3 regions of the Embleya sp. NPDC050493 genome follow, and region 2 is predicted to be linked to each of the others. Evidence: predicted binding sites of a transcription regulator. Region 2 holds the regulator's gene; each other region holds the start of a gene.
What was found. Region 2 encodes HrcA, which represses chaperone genes, less so after heat shock. Its sites were predicted from a motif close to TTNGCACTCNGNNNNNCNGAGTGCNAA; they were not measured.
Positions count from the first base shown of each region.

Region 1 (4,564 bases), on a different contig from region 2:
CGCACTGACCGGCTGCGGCGGCTCCGACGACACCGCGTCGGTCAAGGCGAGCGGGCGACCCTCCGACGGCGCGGTCACCGGCCCGGGCCCCGCCAAGCCCACCCCCGCCGCGAAGCCGGACACCCCGGGCGCCGACTCGGCCGTGCTCGCCGCCAAGTGGAATCTGAAGCCGTTCGCGCCGCCGCCCGCACCGCCCGCGGTCAAGCCGATCAAGGCCGGCGGGGCCAAGCCGCCGGTGGTGGAGAAGATTCCCACCCAGGAGAAGATCGTGTTCATCACGATCGACGACGGGGCCGAGAAGGCCCCCGAGTTCCTGGACATGATGCGGGACCTGCGGATCCCGGTGTCGATGTTCCTCAACGACACCTACGTGCGGCAGGACCCGGAATACTTCCGCAAGCTCCAGGCACTGGGTGCCACGGTGCAGAACCACACGCTGTCCCACCCCGACCTCAAGACCCTGAGCGCGGACGCGCAGAAGCATCAGATCTGCGGACAGCAGGACCGGCTCGCCGAGATCTACGGCAAGCGTCCGACGTTGTTCCGCCCGCCCTACGGCAACTGGAACGCGACCACGCAGACGGTGGCCGGCGGCTGCGGCGGAATCGACGCCATCGTGAAGTGGCAGGAGTCGATGCAGATCAACGACATGCAGTACGTCGGGGAGAAGAAGCTGCACCCGGGCGACATCATCCTGGCCCACTTCCGCGGGCCGAGTGAACTCAAGGGCACCACGATGACCGAGATGTTCGGCAACATGCTGCGCAAGATCCAGGCCCAGGGCTACACGATCGCGCGCCTGGAGGACTACATCGGCTAGCCAGGCTTTGTCCGGCGGTCCCGGCGGTCCCGGCGGTCCCGGCGGTCCCGGCGGTCCCGGCGGTCCCGGCGGTCCCGGCGGTCCCGGCGGGGCCGCGGGACGGGCGGAAAGCCGCCCGCCTACCCCGTCGACACCGGTTGCCCGATCAGCATCGTGGGCGCGCCCGCCACCCGGGTCAGCAGCACCGTGGCCGCGTTCGGGCCGGTCGGCCTGACCCGGCGGCGGACCTCCTCCGGCTCGACCGCCGAGCCGCGCTTCTTGACCGTGAGGTTGCCGACCCCGCGCTCGCGCAACAGCGCCTTGAGCCGTTTCAGGTTGAACGGCAGCACGTCGGTGATCTCGTACACGCTCGCGAACTCCGTGCCCACCAGCCGGTCCGAGGTCAGGTAGGCGATCGTCTCGTCCACCAGGTTGCCGTCCACCAACTCGCCGACCTCGGACACCAGGTGCGCCCGGATCACCGCACCGTCCGGCTCGTAGAGGTAACGGCGGATCGGGCCCACCGGCGCCGGGCGGGCCCGGCCCGAGGTCAGCGCCGCGCCGCCGGGTAGCACGGTGGCGCGCAGGGCGGTGTGCGCGAGCCGGCCCCACCACAGCACCGCCTCCTTGACGTCGCCGCGATCGGAGACCCACTCGGCCTCCATGCCCGCGGGCACGATCTCGTGCGGGATGCCCGGCGCGACCTTGGCCGCGCCGCAGGGCACCCGGGCGGCGAGGGTGGTCAGGAACGAGAACGGCGGCGCATAGGCCTCCGGGTCGAAGGTGCGTCCGCGCGCGGTGCGCCGGGCCGGGTCGATCAGGGCCGCGTCGTAGCCGTCGAGGTCCACCTCGGTCACGTCCGCGCACTCGACCGTGAGCAGCCGGGCCAGGCCCAGCGCCTCGGCGTTGGCCCGGGCCACCGCGCAGGTCAGCGGGTCCAGGTCGACCGCGTGTACGGCGATGCCGGCGCGGGCCAGCGCGAGCGCGTCGCCGCCGATGCCGCAGCACAGGTCCACGGCCCGGGCGATGCCGCCGGCCGCGACCAGCCGGGCGGCCCGGTGCTCGGCCACCGAGGTACGGGTGGACTGTTCCAGCCCGTTGGGGGTGAAGTACATCCGCGCCGCGTCCGCGCCGAACTTGGCCCGCCCGCGCTGCCGCAGCCGGGACTGGGTGAGCGCCGCGGCCACCAGCTCGGGCGGGTGTTCCCGACGCAGCCGGGTGGCCAGCGACAACTCGTCGCCGACCGCGTGGTCGGCGAGCAGGTCCAGCAGCGAACGGCCCTCGTCGGTGAGCAGCGCGGTGAAAGCTTCGGTGTGCACGCGGTCATTCTCGCCGAGCGCGTCGGCCCGCCGATTCGACGGCCACCGGTATGAACAATGCGATCCGACGCGCTGAATCTGGCACTCTGGTTGACGGAGTGCTAACCGCCACCTAGTGTCTGTGCTGGCACTCTCCCCATGAGTGTGCCAGTGCGATACGAGCAGGTCCGGCACCCGCGACGACGGATCTGTCCCATCGCCGACAGACATTTTTCCGTGAGATCTCCGAAGGGGGAGGTCGCATCGTGACGACCGCCAACACCAAGGTTGCCATCAAGCCGCTCGAGGACCGCATCGTGGTTCAGACGCTTGAGGCCGAGCAGACCACCGCGTCGGGTCTCGTGATCCCGGACACCGCCAAGGAGAAGCCCCAGGAGGGCGTCGTCCTGGCCGTGGGCCCGGGTCGTTTCGAGGACGGTCAGCGTCTGCCGCTCGACGTGAGCGTCGGTGACACCGTGCTGTACAGCAAGTACGGCGGCACCGAGGTGAAGTACAACGGCGAGGAATACCTCGTTCTCTCGGCCCGCGACGTGCTCGCGATCATCGAGAAGTGACATCGCGCTGACGCGCCGGAACCGGTGACGGTTCGACGACCCCGCCCCGGATCGCCCTGCCCTCGCGGCCGGTGGACCCGGGGCGGAGTCGGTTGTACGACGTCGACTAGCAACCTTTAAGGACGAAGACCCTCATGGCGAAGATCCTCCAGTTCGACGAGAAGGCCCGACGGTCGCTGGAGCGCGGCGTCAACGCGCTGGCCGACACCGTCAAGGTCACGCTCGGCCCGAAGGGCCGCAACGTCGTGATCGACAAGAAGTTCGGTGCCCCGACCATCACCAACGACGGCGTGACGATCGCCCGTGAGGTGGAGCTCGAGGACCCGTACGAGAACCTCGGCGCGCAGCTGGCCAAGGAAGTCGCGACCAAGACCAACGACATCGCGGGTGACGGCACCACCACCGCGACGGTGCTCGCCCAGGCGCTGGTGCGCGAGGGTCTGCGCAACGTGGCCGCCGGTGCGGCCCCGATGGACCTGAAGAAGGGCATCGACCTCGCCGTCGCCGCGGTGTCCGAGCAGCTGCTCAAGACCGCCCGCGCGATCGACGGCAAGGACGACATCGCCGCCGTCGCCGCGCTCTCGGCGCAGGACAAGCAGATCGGCGAGCTGATCGCCGAGGCCATGGACAAGGTCGGCAAGGACGGTGTGATCACCGTCGAGGAGTCCCAGACCATGGGTCTGGAGCTGGAGTTCGCCGAGGGCCTCCAGTTCGACAAGGGCTACCTGTCGCCGTACATGGTCACCGACCAGGAGCGTATGGAGGCCGTCCTCGACGACCCGTACATCCTGATCCACCAGGGCAAGATCTCGGCCATCGCCGAGCTGCTCCCGCTGCTCGAGAAGATCATCCAGGCCGGCGCGTCCAAGCCGCTGCTGATCGTCGCCGAGGACGTCGACGGCGAGGCGCTGTCGACCCTGGTCGTGAACAAGATCCGCGGCACGTTCAACGCCGTCGCGGTCAAGGCCCCGGGCTTCGGCGACCGCCGCAAGGCGATGCTGGAGGACATGGCGATCCTGACCGGCGGTCAGGTCATCGCCCCCGAGGTCGGCCTCAAGCTCGACCAGGTCGGCCTGGAGGTGCTGGGCAGCGCCCGTCGCATCACCATCACCAAGGACGCGACCACCCTGGTGGACGGCGCCGGCGACGCCGCCGCGATCGCCGACCGGGTCAAGCAGATCAAGCGCGAGATCGACGACACCGACTCCGACTGGGACCGCGAGAAGCTCCAGGAGCGCCTCGCGAAGCTGGCCGGCGGCGTGTGCGTGATCCGCGTGGGCGCGGCCACCGAGGTCGAGCTCAAGGAGAAGAAGCACCGTCTCGAGGACGCGGTCTCCGCGACCCGCGCGGCCATCGAGGAGGGCATCGTCGCCGGCGGCGGCACCGCCCTGGTGCACGCCGTCTCCGTGCTCGCCGACAACCTCGGCCAGACCGGCGACATCGCGACCGGCGTCTCGGTCGTGCGCCGCGCCGCGGTCGAGCCGCTGCGCTGGATCGCCGAGAACGCGGGCCTCGAGGGCTACGTGATCGTCAACAAGGTGCAGGAGCTCGGCGTCGGGCACGGCTTCAACGCCGCCACCGGCGAGTACGGCAACCTGGTCGACTCGGGCGTCATCGACCCGGTCAAGGTGACCCGTTCCGCGCTGCAGAACGCCGCGTCGATCGCGTCGCTGCTGCTCACGACCGAGACCCTGGTCGTCGAGAAGCCGGCCGAGGAGGAGCCCGCCGCGCACAGCCACGGCGGCCACGGCCACTCGCACTAGTTTCACCCGCGACACCCCCGACGGGCCCGACCGCTTTCCAGCGGTCGGGCCCGTCGGCCTTTCCGGTGCCGGCCCGATCTGCGAGAGTGCCCGGAGCCGTTGACTGACGGTCCGTCAGAAGCCTGGTCG
Region 1 covers NZ_JBITHP010000016.1:165,733-170,296, forward strand. The annotation lists gene ACIBM5_RS28335 (polysaccharide deacetylase family protein) at 1-820, shown strand, start outside; gene ACIBM5_RS28340 (methyltransferase domain-containing protein) at 940-2,118, opposite strand; gene groES (co-chaperone GroES) at 2,364-2,672, shown strand; gene groL (chaperonin GroEL) at 2,807-4,435, shown strand.
Region 1: the regulator HrcA is predicted to act here: its motif matches at 2,197-2,223, upstream of groES (co-chaperone GroES).

Region 2 (4,564 bases):
TCTCCACCGCGAGTTCGCCGCGGTCGCCCTTGGGCAGTGCCTGGACCACCACGATCCGGGGGGCGGGGGCGGGTTCCTCGGTGCGCGAGTCGACGTCGACGTACAGCGTGTCCTTGCCCTCGGTGCGGTTGACCGTGCCGTGCACGGCCAGTCCGGCGCCGTCGGCCAGGACGATCGGCTCACCGGCGACGAGGCGGCGCACCGTGACGGCGTGTCGACCCTCGGCGCCGTCCAGGACGACCTGCCGGCCGTGCCGGATGGCCTCGCCGGGGGCGAGGAAGACGGGGGCGCTCACGCATGTGCCTTTCGGGCGGCGGCCATCTCGTGGACGAGCCGGTTGATCACCTCGGCGGCGGGCTCCTCGCGGGCGAGGCGCCAGCCCTGACCGGCCCACAGGGCCAGGCCGTCGGCCTCGCCCCGGGCGGCGGCGGCCTTGCGGATCGGCGAGACCAGGTGGTGGACGTAGGGGTAGACCCCGGGGGCCTCGGCCTCGTGACGGGCCACGAAGCCGTTGCGCAGTCCCCGGGCCCAGCGGCCGGAGAACGCGCGGGTGAGCACGCTGCGGTCGAAGGCCGGATCGGCCAGCGCGGCCTTGTGCGCGGCGGGCGCGACGGCTTCCGGGCAGCGCAGGAAGGCGGTGCCCAGCTGGGCGGCACTCGCGCCGGCGAGCCGCACCGCCTCGATCTGCCGGCCGGTCATCAGGCCGCCGGCGGCGATCAGCGGCAGTTCGGTCTCGGCGGCGACCAGCGTGAGCAGGGTGAGCAGGCCGTACGGGGCGGGCTCGTCCGGATTGGCGAAGCCGCCCTGGTGCCCGCCGGCCTCGGCGCCCTGTACGCACAGCGCGTCGACCCCGGCACCGGCGGCGACGCGGGCCTCCTCGGGCGTGGTGACGGTGGCCACGGTCAGCGTGCCGGCGGCCCGCAGCGCGGTGATCGCGGCGGGGTCGGGCAGACCGAAGGTGAAGCTCACCACCGGTACCGGGTGGGCGAGCAGCAGCGCGAGCTTGGCGTCCCAGTCGTCGCGTTCCGAGCCGGGGGCGGGCGTGCCGACGGTGCCGCCGTAGTGCGCGGCGGCTCGGGCCAGCGACGCCGCGTAGCGCCGGGTGAGCTCGTCCTGGGCGCGGGTGGGCGCGGGGTGCGGCATGAACGCGTTGACCCCGAACGGCGCGTCGCCGATCAGCGCGCGCAGTTCGTCGATCTCGGCGGCCAGCGCGTCGGCCGAGCGATACCCGGCGGCCAGGAAACCGAGCCCGCCCGAGCGGATGACCGCCGCCGCGAGGGCGAAGCCGGCCGCACCGGCCATCGGTGCCTGCACGATCGGCAGCGCGGTCAGCCGGGTGGGGTCGGTCGTCGTCGGCATCATGCTCCCCGTTCGCTCGGAGGACGGCTCGGCTCGCCTCGTCCGACCAAGCCTAGGACCGACCGAGCCTGGGACCGACCGAGCCTGGGACGTGCCTCGCCCCGACCTCGCGGCACAGGTCCGCCGTGGATACGTGCACACGCGCCGGACGGGCCGATTTCGGCCCGTCCGGCGCGTGCGCACATCACGACACACCCACCCCGGACACTCGCGCGCGCTGTGCGTGCCGCGCGTCGGTTCAGCGACCGTTGAACGCGTCCTTGAGGCGGGAGAACAGGCCCTGCTGGCCCGGCGTGAACTGGCCGGAAGGCCGTTCCTCGCCGCGCAGCTTGGCGAGCCGTCGCAGCAGCTCCTCCTGCTCGGGGTCGAGCTTGCTCGGCGTCTGCACCTCGACGTGCACGACCAGGTCGCCCCGGCCGCCGCCGCGCAGGTGGGTGATGCCGCGTCCGTGCAGCGGGATCGACTGGCCCGACTGGGTGCCGGGGCGGATGTCGATCTCCTCGGTGCCGTCCAGCGTCTGCAACGGCACCTTGGTGCCCAGCGACGCCGCCGTCATCGGGATGGTGACCGTGCAGTGCAGGTCGTCGCCGCGCCGCTGGAACGTGGTGTGCGGGACCTCGACGATCTCCACGTACAGGTCGCCGGCCGGTCCGCCGCCGGGGCCGACCTCGCCCTCGCCCGCGAGCTGGATCCGGGTGCCGCTGTCCACGCCCGCCGGGATCTTGACGGTGAGCGTGCGCCGCGCGCGGATCCGGCCGTCGCCCGCGCACTCGGGGCACGGGTGCGGGACCACGGTGCCGAAGCCCTGACACTGCGGACACGGCCGCGACGTCATGACCTGGCCCAGGAAGGACTTGGTGACCTGGCTGACCTCGCCGCGCCCGCGACACATGTCGCAGGTCTGCGCCGAGGTACCCGGGGCCGCGCCCTCGCCGTTGCACGTATTGCACGTGACGGCGGTGTCCACCTGGATTTCCCGGGTGGTGCCGAACGCGGCCTCTTCGAGGGTGATCTCGATCCGGATCATCGCGTCCTGGCCGCGGCGCGTGCGCGAGCGCGGTCCGCGCTGGCTGGCCTGGCCGAAGAACGCGTCCATGATGTCGCTGAAGCCGAAGCCGGCCTGGCCGAAGCCGCCGCCCGCGCCGCCCCCGGAGGACAGCGGGTCGCCGCCGAGGTCGTACATCTGTCGCTTCTGCGGGTCCGAGAGGACCTCGTAGGCGTTGTTGATCTCCTTGAACCGGTCCTGCGTCTTCGGGTCCGGATTGACGTCCGGGTGCAGCTCCCGAGCGAGCCGGCGGAAGGCCTTCTTGATTTCCTCCGGGGTGGCGTCCCGCCGCACCCCGAGGACCTCGTAGTAATCGGTAGCCAACTCTACGACTCCGCGAGGATCTGTCCGACGTACCGTGCCACGGCGCGCACCGCTCCCATCGTTCCGGGGTAGTCCATTCGGGTCGGCCCGAGCACCCCGAGCTTCGCCAGCGTTTCCTGCCCACTGCCGTATCCGACGGCGACCACCGAGGTCGCGGCCAGTCCTTCGTGCATGTTCTCGTGTCCGATCCGCACGACCATGCCCGGGTCGGTCGCCTCACCCAACAGGCGCAGCAGCACGACGTGCTCCTCGAGTGCTTCGAGGACCGGGCGGATCGTGTTCGGGAAGTCCATGCCGAAACGGGTCAGGTTGGCCGTCCCGGCCAGGACGACCTTCTCTTCCTTGTGCTCGACCAGGGTGTCGAGCAGGGTCGCCAGGATGTCCGCCACGATCGGCCGTTCCTCGGCGGTGAACGGCTCGGCGAGATCCTGGACCAACAACGGCACATCGGCGAACCGCTTGCCGGTGATCCGGCTGTTCAGTCGCGCACGGACGTCGGCGAGCAGGTTCTCGCCGACCGGGCCCGGTGTGTCCATCACCCGCTGCTCGACCCGACCCGTGCTGGTGATCAGCACGAGCATCACGCGCGTGGGCGCCAGGGTGAGCAACTCGACGTGCCGGATCGTCGAGCGGGTCAGCGAGGGGTACTGCACGACGGCGACCTGATGGGTCAGCTGCGCCAGCAGCCGCACCGTCCGGCCCACCACGTCGTCCAGGTCCACCGCGCCGGCCAGGAAGGTCTGGATCGCCCGGCGTTCGGCGCCCGACAGCGGCTTGACGCCCGCGAGCCGGTCGACGAACAGCCGGTAGCCCTTGTCCGTGGGCACGCGGCCGGCGCTGGTGTGGGGCTGCGTGATGTAGCCCTCCTCCTCCAGCGCGGCCATGTCGTTGCGAATGGTGGCCGGGGAGACCCCGAGGTTGTGTCGGTCCGCGAGCGCCTTGGAACCCACCGGCTCCTGGGTCGCCACATAGTCCTGCACGATGGCACGCAGCACGTCCTGCTTGCGATCGTCGAGCATGGTGCGCACCTCCCTGACCCGTTCTTCCACCCGTTGCCGTGTCCCGTCGGCGGTGGTTCGTCCCACTGGTTGGCACTCCGTCCCGCCGAGTGCCAGTGTACGGGTCACCCGATCCGGACCGTACCCCTGAGTCCGTGCCAAGGTTGACGCATGCTACGCGCCGAACAGCCGAAACACGCCACCTGGGAGCCGATCGCACCGGGCGTCCTGCGCCGCCGGCTGCCCGGCTTGGAACTGAATGTGGCGGTCGTCACGGGTCGCGAGGGGATCCTGCTCGTGGACACCGGTTCGCATGACCACGAGGCCGCCGACCTGTTGGCCTCGCTGGCCCGCGAGCTGCCCGCGCACGGATTGCCCGACCGGGTGGTCGCGGTGGTGAACACACACGGTCACTTCGACCACTGCTACGGCAACGACGAGGTGCTGCGTGCCTTCCCCGACGCCGAGGTCTGGGGCCACGCGGATCTGCCGGCCTATCTGGAGCGGTACGCCGACGCCGGTCGGGCGAGCGGCATCTCGCACGGCTTCGACCCGGAGCTGATGAACGCCGCGCGGATCGTGCCGCCGACCCGCACGGTGACCCGCGAGCAGCCGGTGACTGTGGACCTGGGCGGGCGCGAGGTGGTGCTGTACGCGCCGGGTCGCGGACACACCGACCACGATGTGGTCGTGCACGTGCCCGACTGCGGCGTGCTGATCGCCGGCGACATGGTGGAGGAGAGCGGGCCGCCGGTGTTCGGCTCGGATGCGTTCGCCGCCGAGTGGAGCGATTCGCTGGCCCGGGTCCGGGCGCTGGACGCGAGTGTCTGGCTGCCCG
Region 2 covers NZ_JBITHP010000002.1:351,746-356,309, reverse strand. The annotation lists gene ACIBM5_RS04880 (16S rRNA (uracil(1498)-N(3))-methyltransferase) at 1-295, opposite strand, end outside; gene ACIBM5_RS04875 (NAD(P)H-dependent flavin oxidoreductase) at 292-1,359, opposite strand; gene dnaJ (molecular chaperone DnaJ) at 1,598-2,728, opposite strand; gene hrcA (heat-inducible transcriptional repressor HrcA) at 2,731-3,747, opposite strand; gene ACIBM5_RS04860 (MBL fold metallo-hydrolase) at 3,898-4,564, shown strand, end outside.

Region 3 (4,564 bases), on a different contig from region 2:
TGAAGCTGCTGGCCCGCACCGAGGGCATCTTCGGCGAGACCGCCGGTGGCGTGACCGTCGGCTGCCTGCGCAAACTGCTCGCGTCCGGCGCGCTGGACCCGGATGCCGAGACGGTCGTGCTCAACACGGGTGACGGCCTCAAGACGTTGGACGCGGTCACGCCGACCACCGGCGCCACCGCGACCATTCGACCCACTCTGGATTCCTTCCGAAAGGCCGGCCTGGCATGAGCGTCAACGTTCGCATCCCGACGATCCTGCGCACCTACACGGGCGGGGCGGCCGAGGTGTCCGTCGAGGGGACGACCCTCGCCGAGGTCCTGGATGCCTTGGAAAAGGATCACACCGGAATTCGCGCGCGCATCCTCGACGACGAGGGCAAGCTGCGTCGCTTTGTGAATCTGTACGTGGACGACGAGGACGTGCGCTTCGCGGACGGTCTCGCCACGGCCACCCCCGACAAGGGCACCGTTTCGATCATCCCGGCGGTCGCGGGCGGTTGCTGACGCGATAGGCCGACGGTCCCGATCTTCATCGACTCGGGCACGAAACGGAACCGAGAAATCCGCCGCCCGGAGCACCGGGCGGCGGATTTCTTCGTCACCCGGAGAGGGTGATCGTTACACGTGTTTAACCGGGTCCATTTCCCGGCTTTGGCGGCGACGCGTCGGTAAACCCGTGGTCGGGATCACACCCGTTATGTGCGGAAGGTCGCTTTCCTGACGAATTGAAATACGGCTTTCCTGGTGACTCGCGAAGAATGCGGTCTTTATTCACTCGGGAATTCTCGTCCGATTGACCTGTTGCTCCGGGCATCCGTCCGGATACATTCAGCCGCGGTCGTAGCGGAAGGCCGGGTCCTTCTGGATACGAACCCGGAGCTGCGGCGTGCAGTATCCGTGAAAGGGCCAGTAACAGGGGAGTTAGGAATGGCTCAGGGCGCCGTCAAGTGGTTCAACGCGGAGAAGGGGTACGGCTTCATCGCGGTCGACGGTGGTGCGGACGTTTTCGTCCACTACAGCGCGATCCAGATGGACGGGTACCGGACGCTCGAGGAGGGGCAGCGAGTCGAGTTCGAGATCTCGCAGGGGCAGAAGGGGCCGCAGGCCGACATGGTCCGCGTCACCGCCTGAACCAGGGGGCAATCCGCTCCTCTGCTTGAAACGGTCCACACCACGGACTGCACGACACACCGCAGCACACATCTTGTCCGATCCTTCGATTCCCACCGATCCCTTGCCGGATCGTCGAATCGGGTCGATCGGTGACCGGGGCCCGGCCTTCCCGCCACGCGGGGGCCGGGCCCCGGTCGTTGCGCGTCCGGCCCCGGGACCGCCCGCGGCCCGTCGTCTCCGGTGCGGCCCACCCCACGTGCGACACACGCGGGCGTGCACGCGGACGGGTCGAGACCTCCCGTTGCGCTTGCACTCGGCATGGTCGAGTGCTAATCATTGGCGTTAGCACTCTGGATGTGAGAGTGACAGAAACGGACCGGGCCGGTGAGGCTCGGCACCCGTGAGGGAGGGATCCTCGCGGTGGTCGGGTCGTCCGTCGCGGGCGCCAGTGCGGTCCGGCACTCACCCCCGTTCTGGGAGGACTTCACCACATGGCCAAGATCATCGCGTTCAACGAGGAAGCGCGCCGCGGCCTCGAGCGCGGGATGAACCAGCTCGCCGACGCCGTCAAGGTCACGCTGGGCCCCAAGGGCCGCAACGTCGTGCTCGAGAAGAAGTGGGGTGCGCCCACCATCACCAACGATGGTGTGAGCATCGCCAAGGAGATCGAGCTCGAGGACCCGTACGAGAAGATCGGTGCCGAGCTGGTCAAGGAGGTCGCGAAGAAGACGGACGACGTCGCCGGTGACGGTACGACGACCGCGACCGTCCTCGCCCAGGCGCTCGTTCGCGAGGGCCTGCGCAACGTGGCCGCCGGCGCGAACCCGATGGCCCTCAAGCGTGGCATCGAGAAGGCCGTCGAGGCCGTCTCCGAGCAGCTGCTCGCGCTCGCCAAGGACGTCGAGACGAAGGAGCAGATCGCCTCCACCGCCTCGATCTCCGCCGCTGACCCCCTGATCGGCGAGATGATCGCCGAGGCCATGGACAAGGTCGGCAAGGAAGGCGTCATCACCGTCGAGGAGAGCAACACCTTCGGTCTCGAGCTCGAGCTCACCGAGGGCATGCGCTTCGACAAGGGCTACATCTCGCCGTACTTCGCGACCGACATGGAGCGCATGGAGGCCGTCCTCGAAGACGCCTACGTGCTCATCGTCAACTCGAAGATCACCTCGGTGAAGGACCTCCTCCCGCTGCTGGAGAAGGTCATGCAGTCGGGCAAGCCGCTCATGATCATCTCCGAGGACGTCGAGGGCGAGGCCCTGGCCACGCTCGTCGTCAACAAGATCCGCGGCACCTTCAAGTCCGTCGCCGTCAAGGCTCCGGGCTTCGGCGACCGTCGCAAGGCCATGCTCGGCGACATCGCCATCCTCACCGGTGGCCAGGTCATCTCCGAGGAGGTCGGCCTCAAGCTCGACACCGCGGGTCTCGAACTCCTCGGCCGCGCCCGCAAGGTCGTCGTCACCAAGGACGAGACCACCATCGTCGACGGCGCCGGTGACTCGGACCAGGTCGCGGGTCGGGTCAACCAGATCCGCGCCGAGATCGAGAACTCGGACTCGGACTACGACCGCGAGAAGCTCCAGGAGCGCCTCGCGAAGCTGGCCGGCGGCGTGGCCGTGATCAAGGCCGGTGCCGCGACCGAGGTCGAGCTCAAGGAGCGCAAGCACCGCATCGAGGACGCGGTGCGCAACGCGAAGGCCGCCGTCGAGGAGGGCATCGTCGCCGGTGGTGGCGTGGCCCTGCTCCAGGCGTCCACCATCGCGTTCGACAAGCTCGAGCTGGACGGCGACGAGGCCACCGGCGCGAACATCGTGCGCCTGGCCGTCGAGGCCCCGCTCAAGCAGATCGCGGTCAACGCCGGCCTCGAGGGCGGCGTGGTTGTGGAGAAGGTGCGCAACCTGACCCCGGGTCACGGCCTCAACGCCGCGACCGGCGAGTACGTGGACCTCATCGCCGAGGGCATCATCGACCCGGCGAAGGTCACCCGTTCCGCGCTGCAGAACGCCGCGTCGATCGCCGCGCTGTTCCTGACCACCGAGGCCGTCATCGCCGACAAGCCGGAGAAGAACGCCGCTCCGGCCGGCGGCGGCGCCCCGGACATGGGCGGCATGGACTTCTGATCCACTGAGGATCGGTGGTCCCGGCCCACGGTCGGTTGTTTTACGAAAGAGGCGGTCCCCTTCGGGGGCCGCCTCTTTCGCGTTTCCGCGTGTTCGAGCCGTGTTCGCTCGTTCGAGTGGCGATGGCGACTTACCCTGAAACGGTCTCCGGGCGGCCGTAGCGTCGTTCTCGTACGACATGGATCGAGGTGGGCGAGGTGGACGAGTTGACCGCACCCGTGATCGAAGTGACCACCGCCTGGCGCGACATCGTGACCATGTGGAAGGAATTGGAGGCGCCCGAAGGCTGGCGCGCCGAGTTCGACGGAGAGAACATCACGATGTCGCCGCCTCCGGGACACAGGCACGAATTGATCGCGGACGACCTCCATTGGCAGCTGCGCCGGGCCGCCCCCGAAGGATGCGGTGTCTTTCAGCATCTCGGGGTGGAGATCATGTCGGTCGGCCGGCTGTGTATTCCCGACCTGGTGGTGGTGGCACGGGAAGACGTCGCCACGCCGACTCCGGCGGATCGGGTTCTTCTCGTCGCCGAGATCACCTCCCCGAGCAACGCGGACACCGATCGTGTCGACAAGCTGCGGGCATACGCACACGGGCCGATTCCGCTCTACCTGCTCGTCGATCGCTGGGACAAGGACGGCCCGGCGGCGACGTTGTACTCCGAGCCGGACGGCAAGGTCTACCAGCGCATCCAGCGCGTCGATTTCGGCGGATCGGTCGCCGTCCCCGGGCCCTTCGGTATCGAACTGGACACCTCGGACTTTCCCTCGCGGTAATACGGCGGAGAGGTCTTCGGACCCGCGCGCCGCCGACGCCGAGGAGCAGCGGCGCGCCGAGCGCACGCTGGACAACGCCGGCGCCCACCCGGTGGCGCCGGCCCCCGGAGCACTCGCACGCCGGTGTCACGGTGGGTCGGGCCGAGAGCGGGCGGTTGGTCGGTGCCTCCGATGGGTGGCGAACGGCCGATCTACGCGTCGTTGACCGCACGTTCGTTCGGCGGCTGAGTCGGGGCGAGGCCGCCGAGCGGGGCGATCACCTCGGCGTCGCGTTCGCAGACCCAGTGCGGGTCCTCCCCGAGCTCGGGTTCGAGGTAGAGCGGGTGGTCGTCGTGCCGCGGGCACGGCGGCCACACCGTGCCCTGCTCGGTCAGTGCCTCCTGGACGTCCTGCCCGATCAGTCCGGGGACGTATGCGGCGCCGTCGGGCCACTGCTCGACCCACCACTTGCGCTCGACCAGGGCGTGCTCGACCACGGTCACGGTCTCGGGGGTCTCGACGCCGTGCGTGCGCAGATCGGCCAGGACCAGGGCGCGGGCGGTCAACAGGGCGGC
Region 3 covers NZ_JBITHP010000036.1:9,459-14,022, reverse strand. The annotation lists gene thrC (threonine synthase) at 1-230, shown strand, start outside; gene ACIBM5_RS41275 (MoaD/ThiS family protein) at 227-505, shown strand; gene ACIBM5_RS41270 (cold-shock protein) at 929-1,132, shown strand; gene groL (chaperonin GroEL) at 1,606-3,234, shown strand; gene ACIBM5_RS41260 (Uma2 family endonuclease) at 3,432-4,010, shown strand; gene ACIBM5_RS41255 (hypothetical protein) at 4,202-4,564, opposite strand, start outside.
Region 3: the regulator HrcA is predicted to act here: its motif matches at 1,421-1,447, upstream of groL (chaperonin GroEL).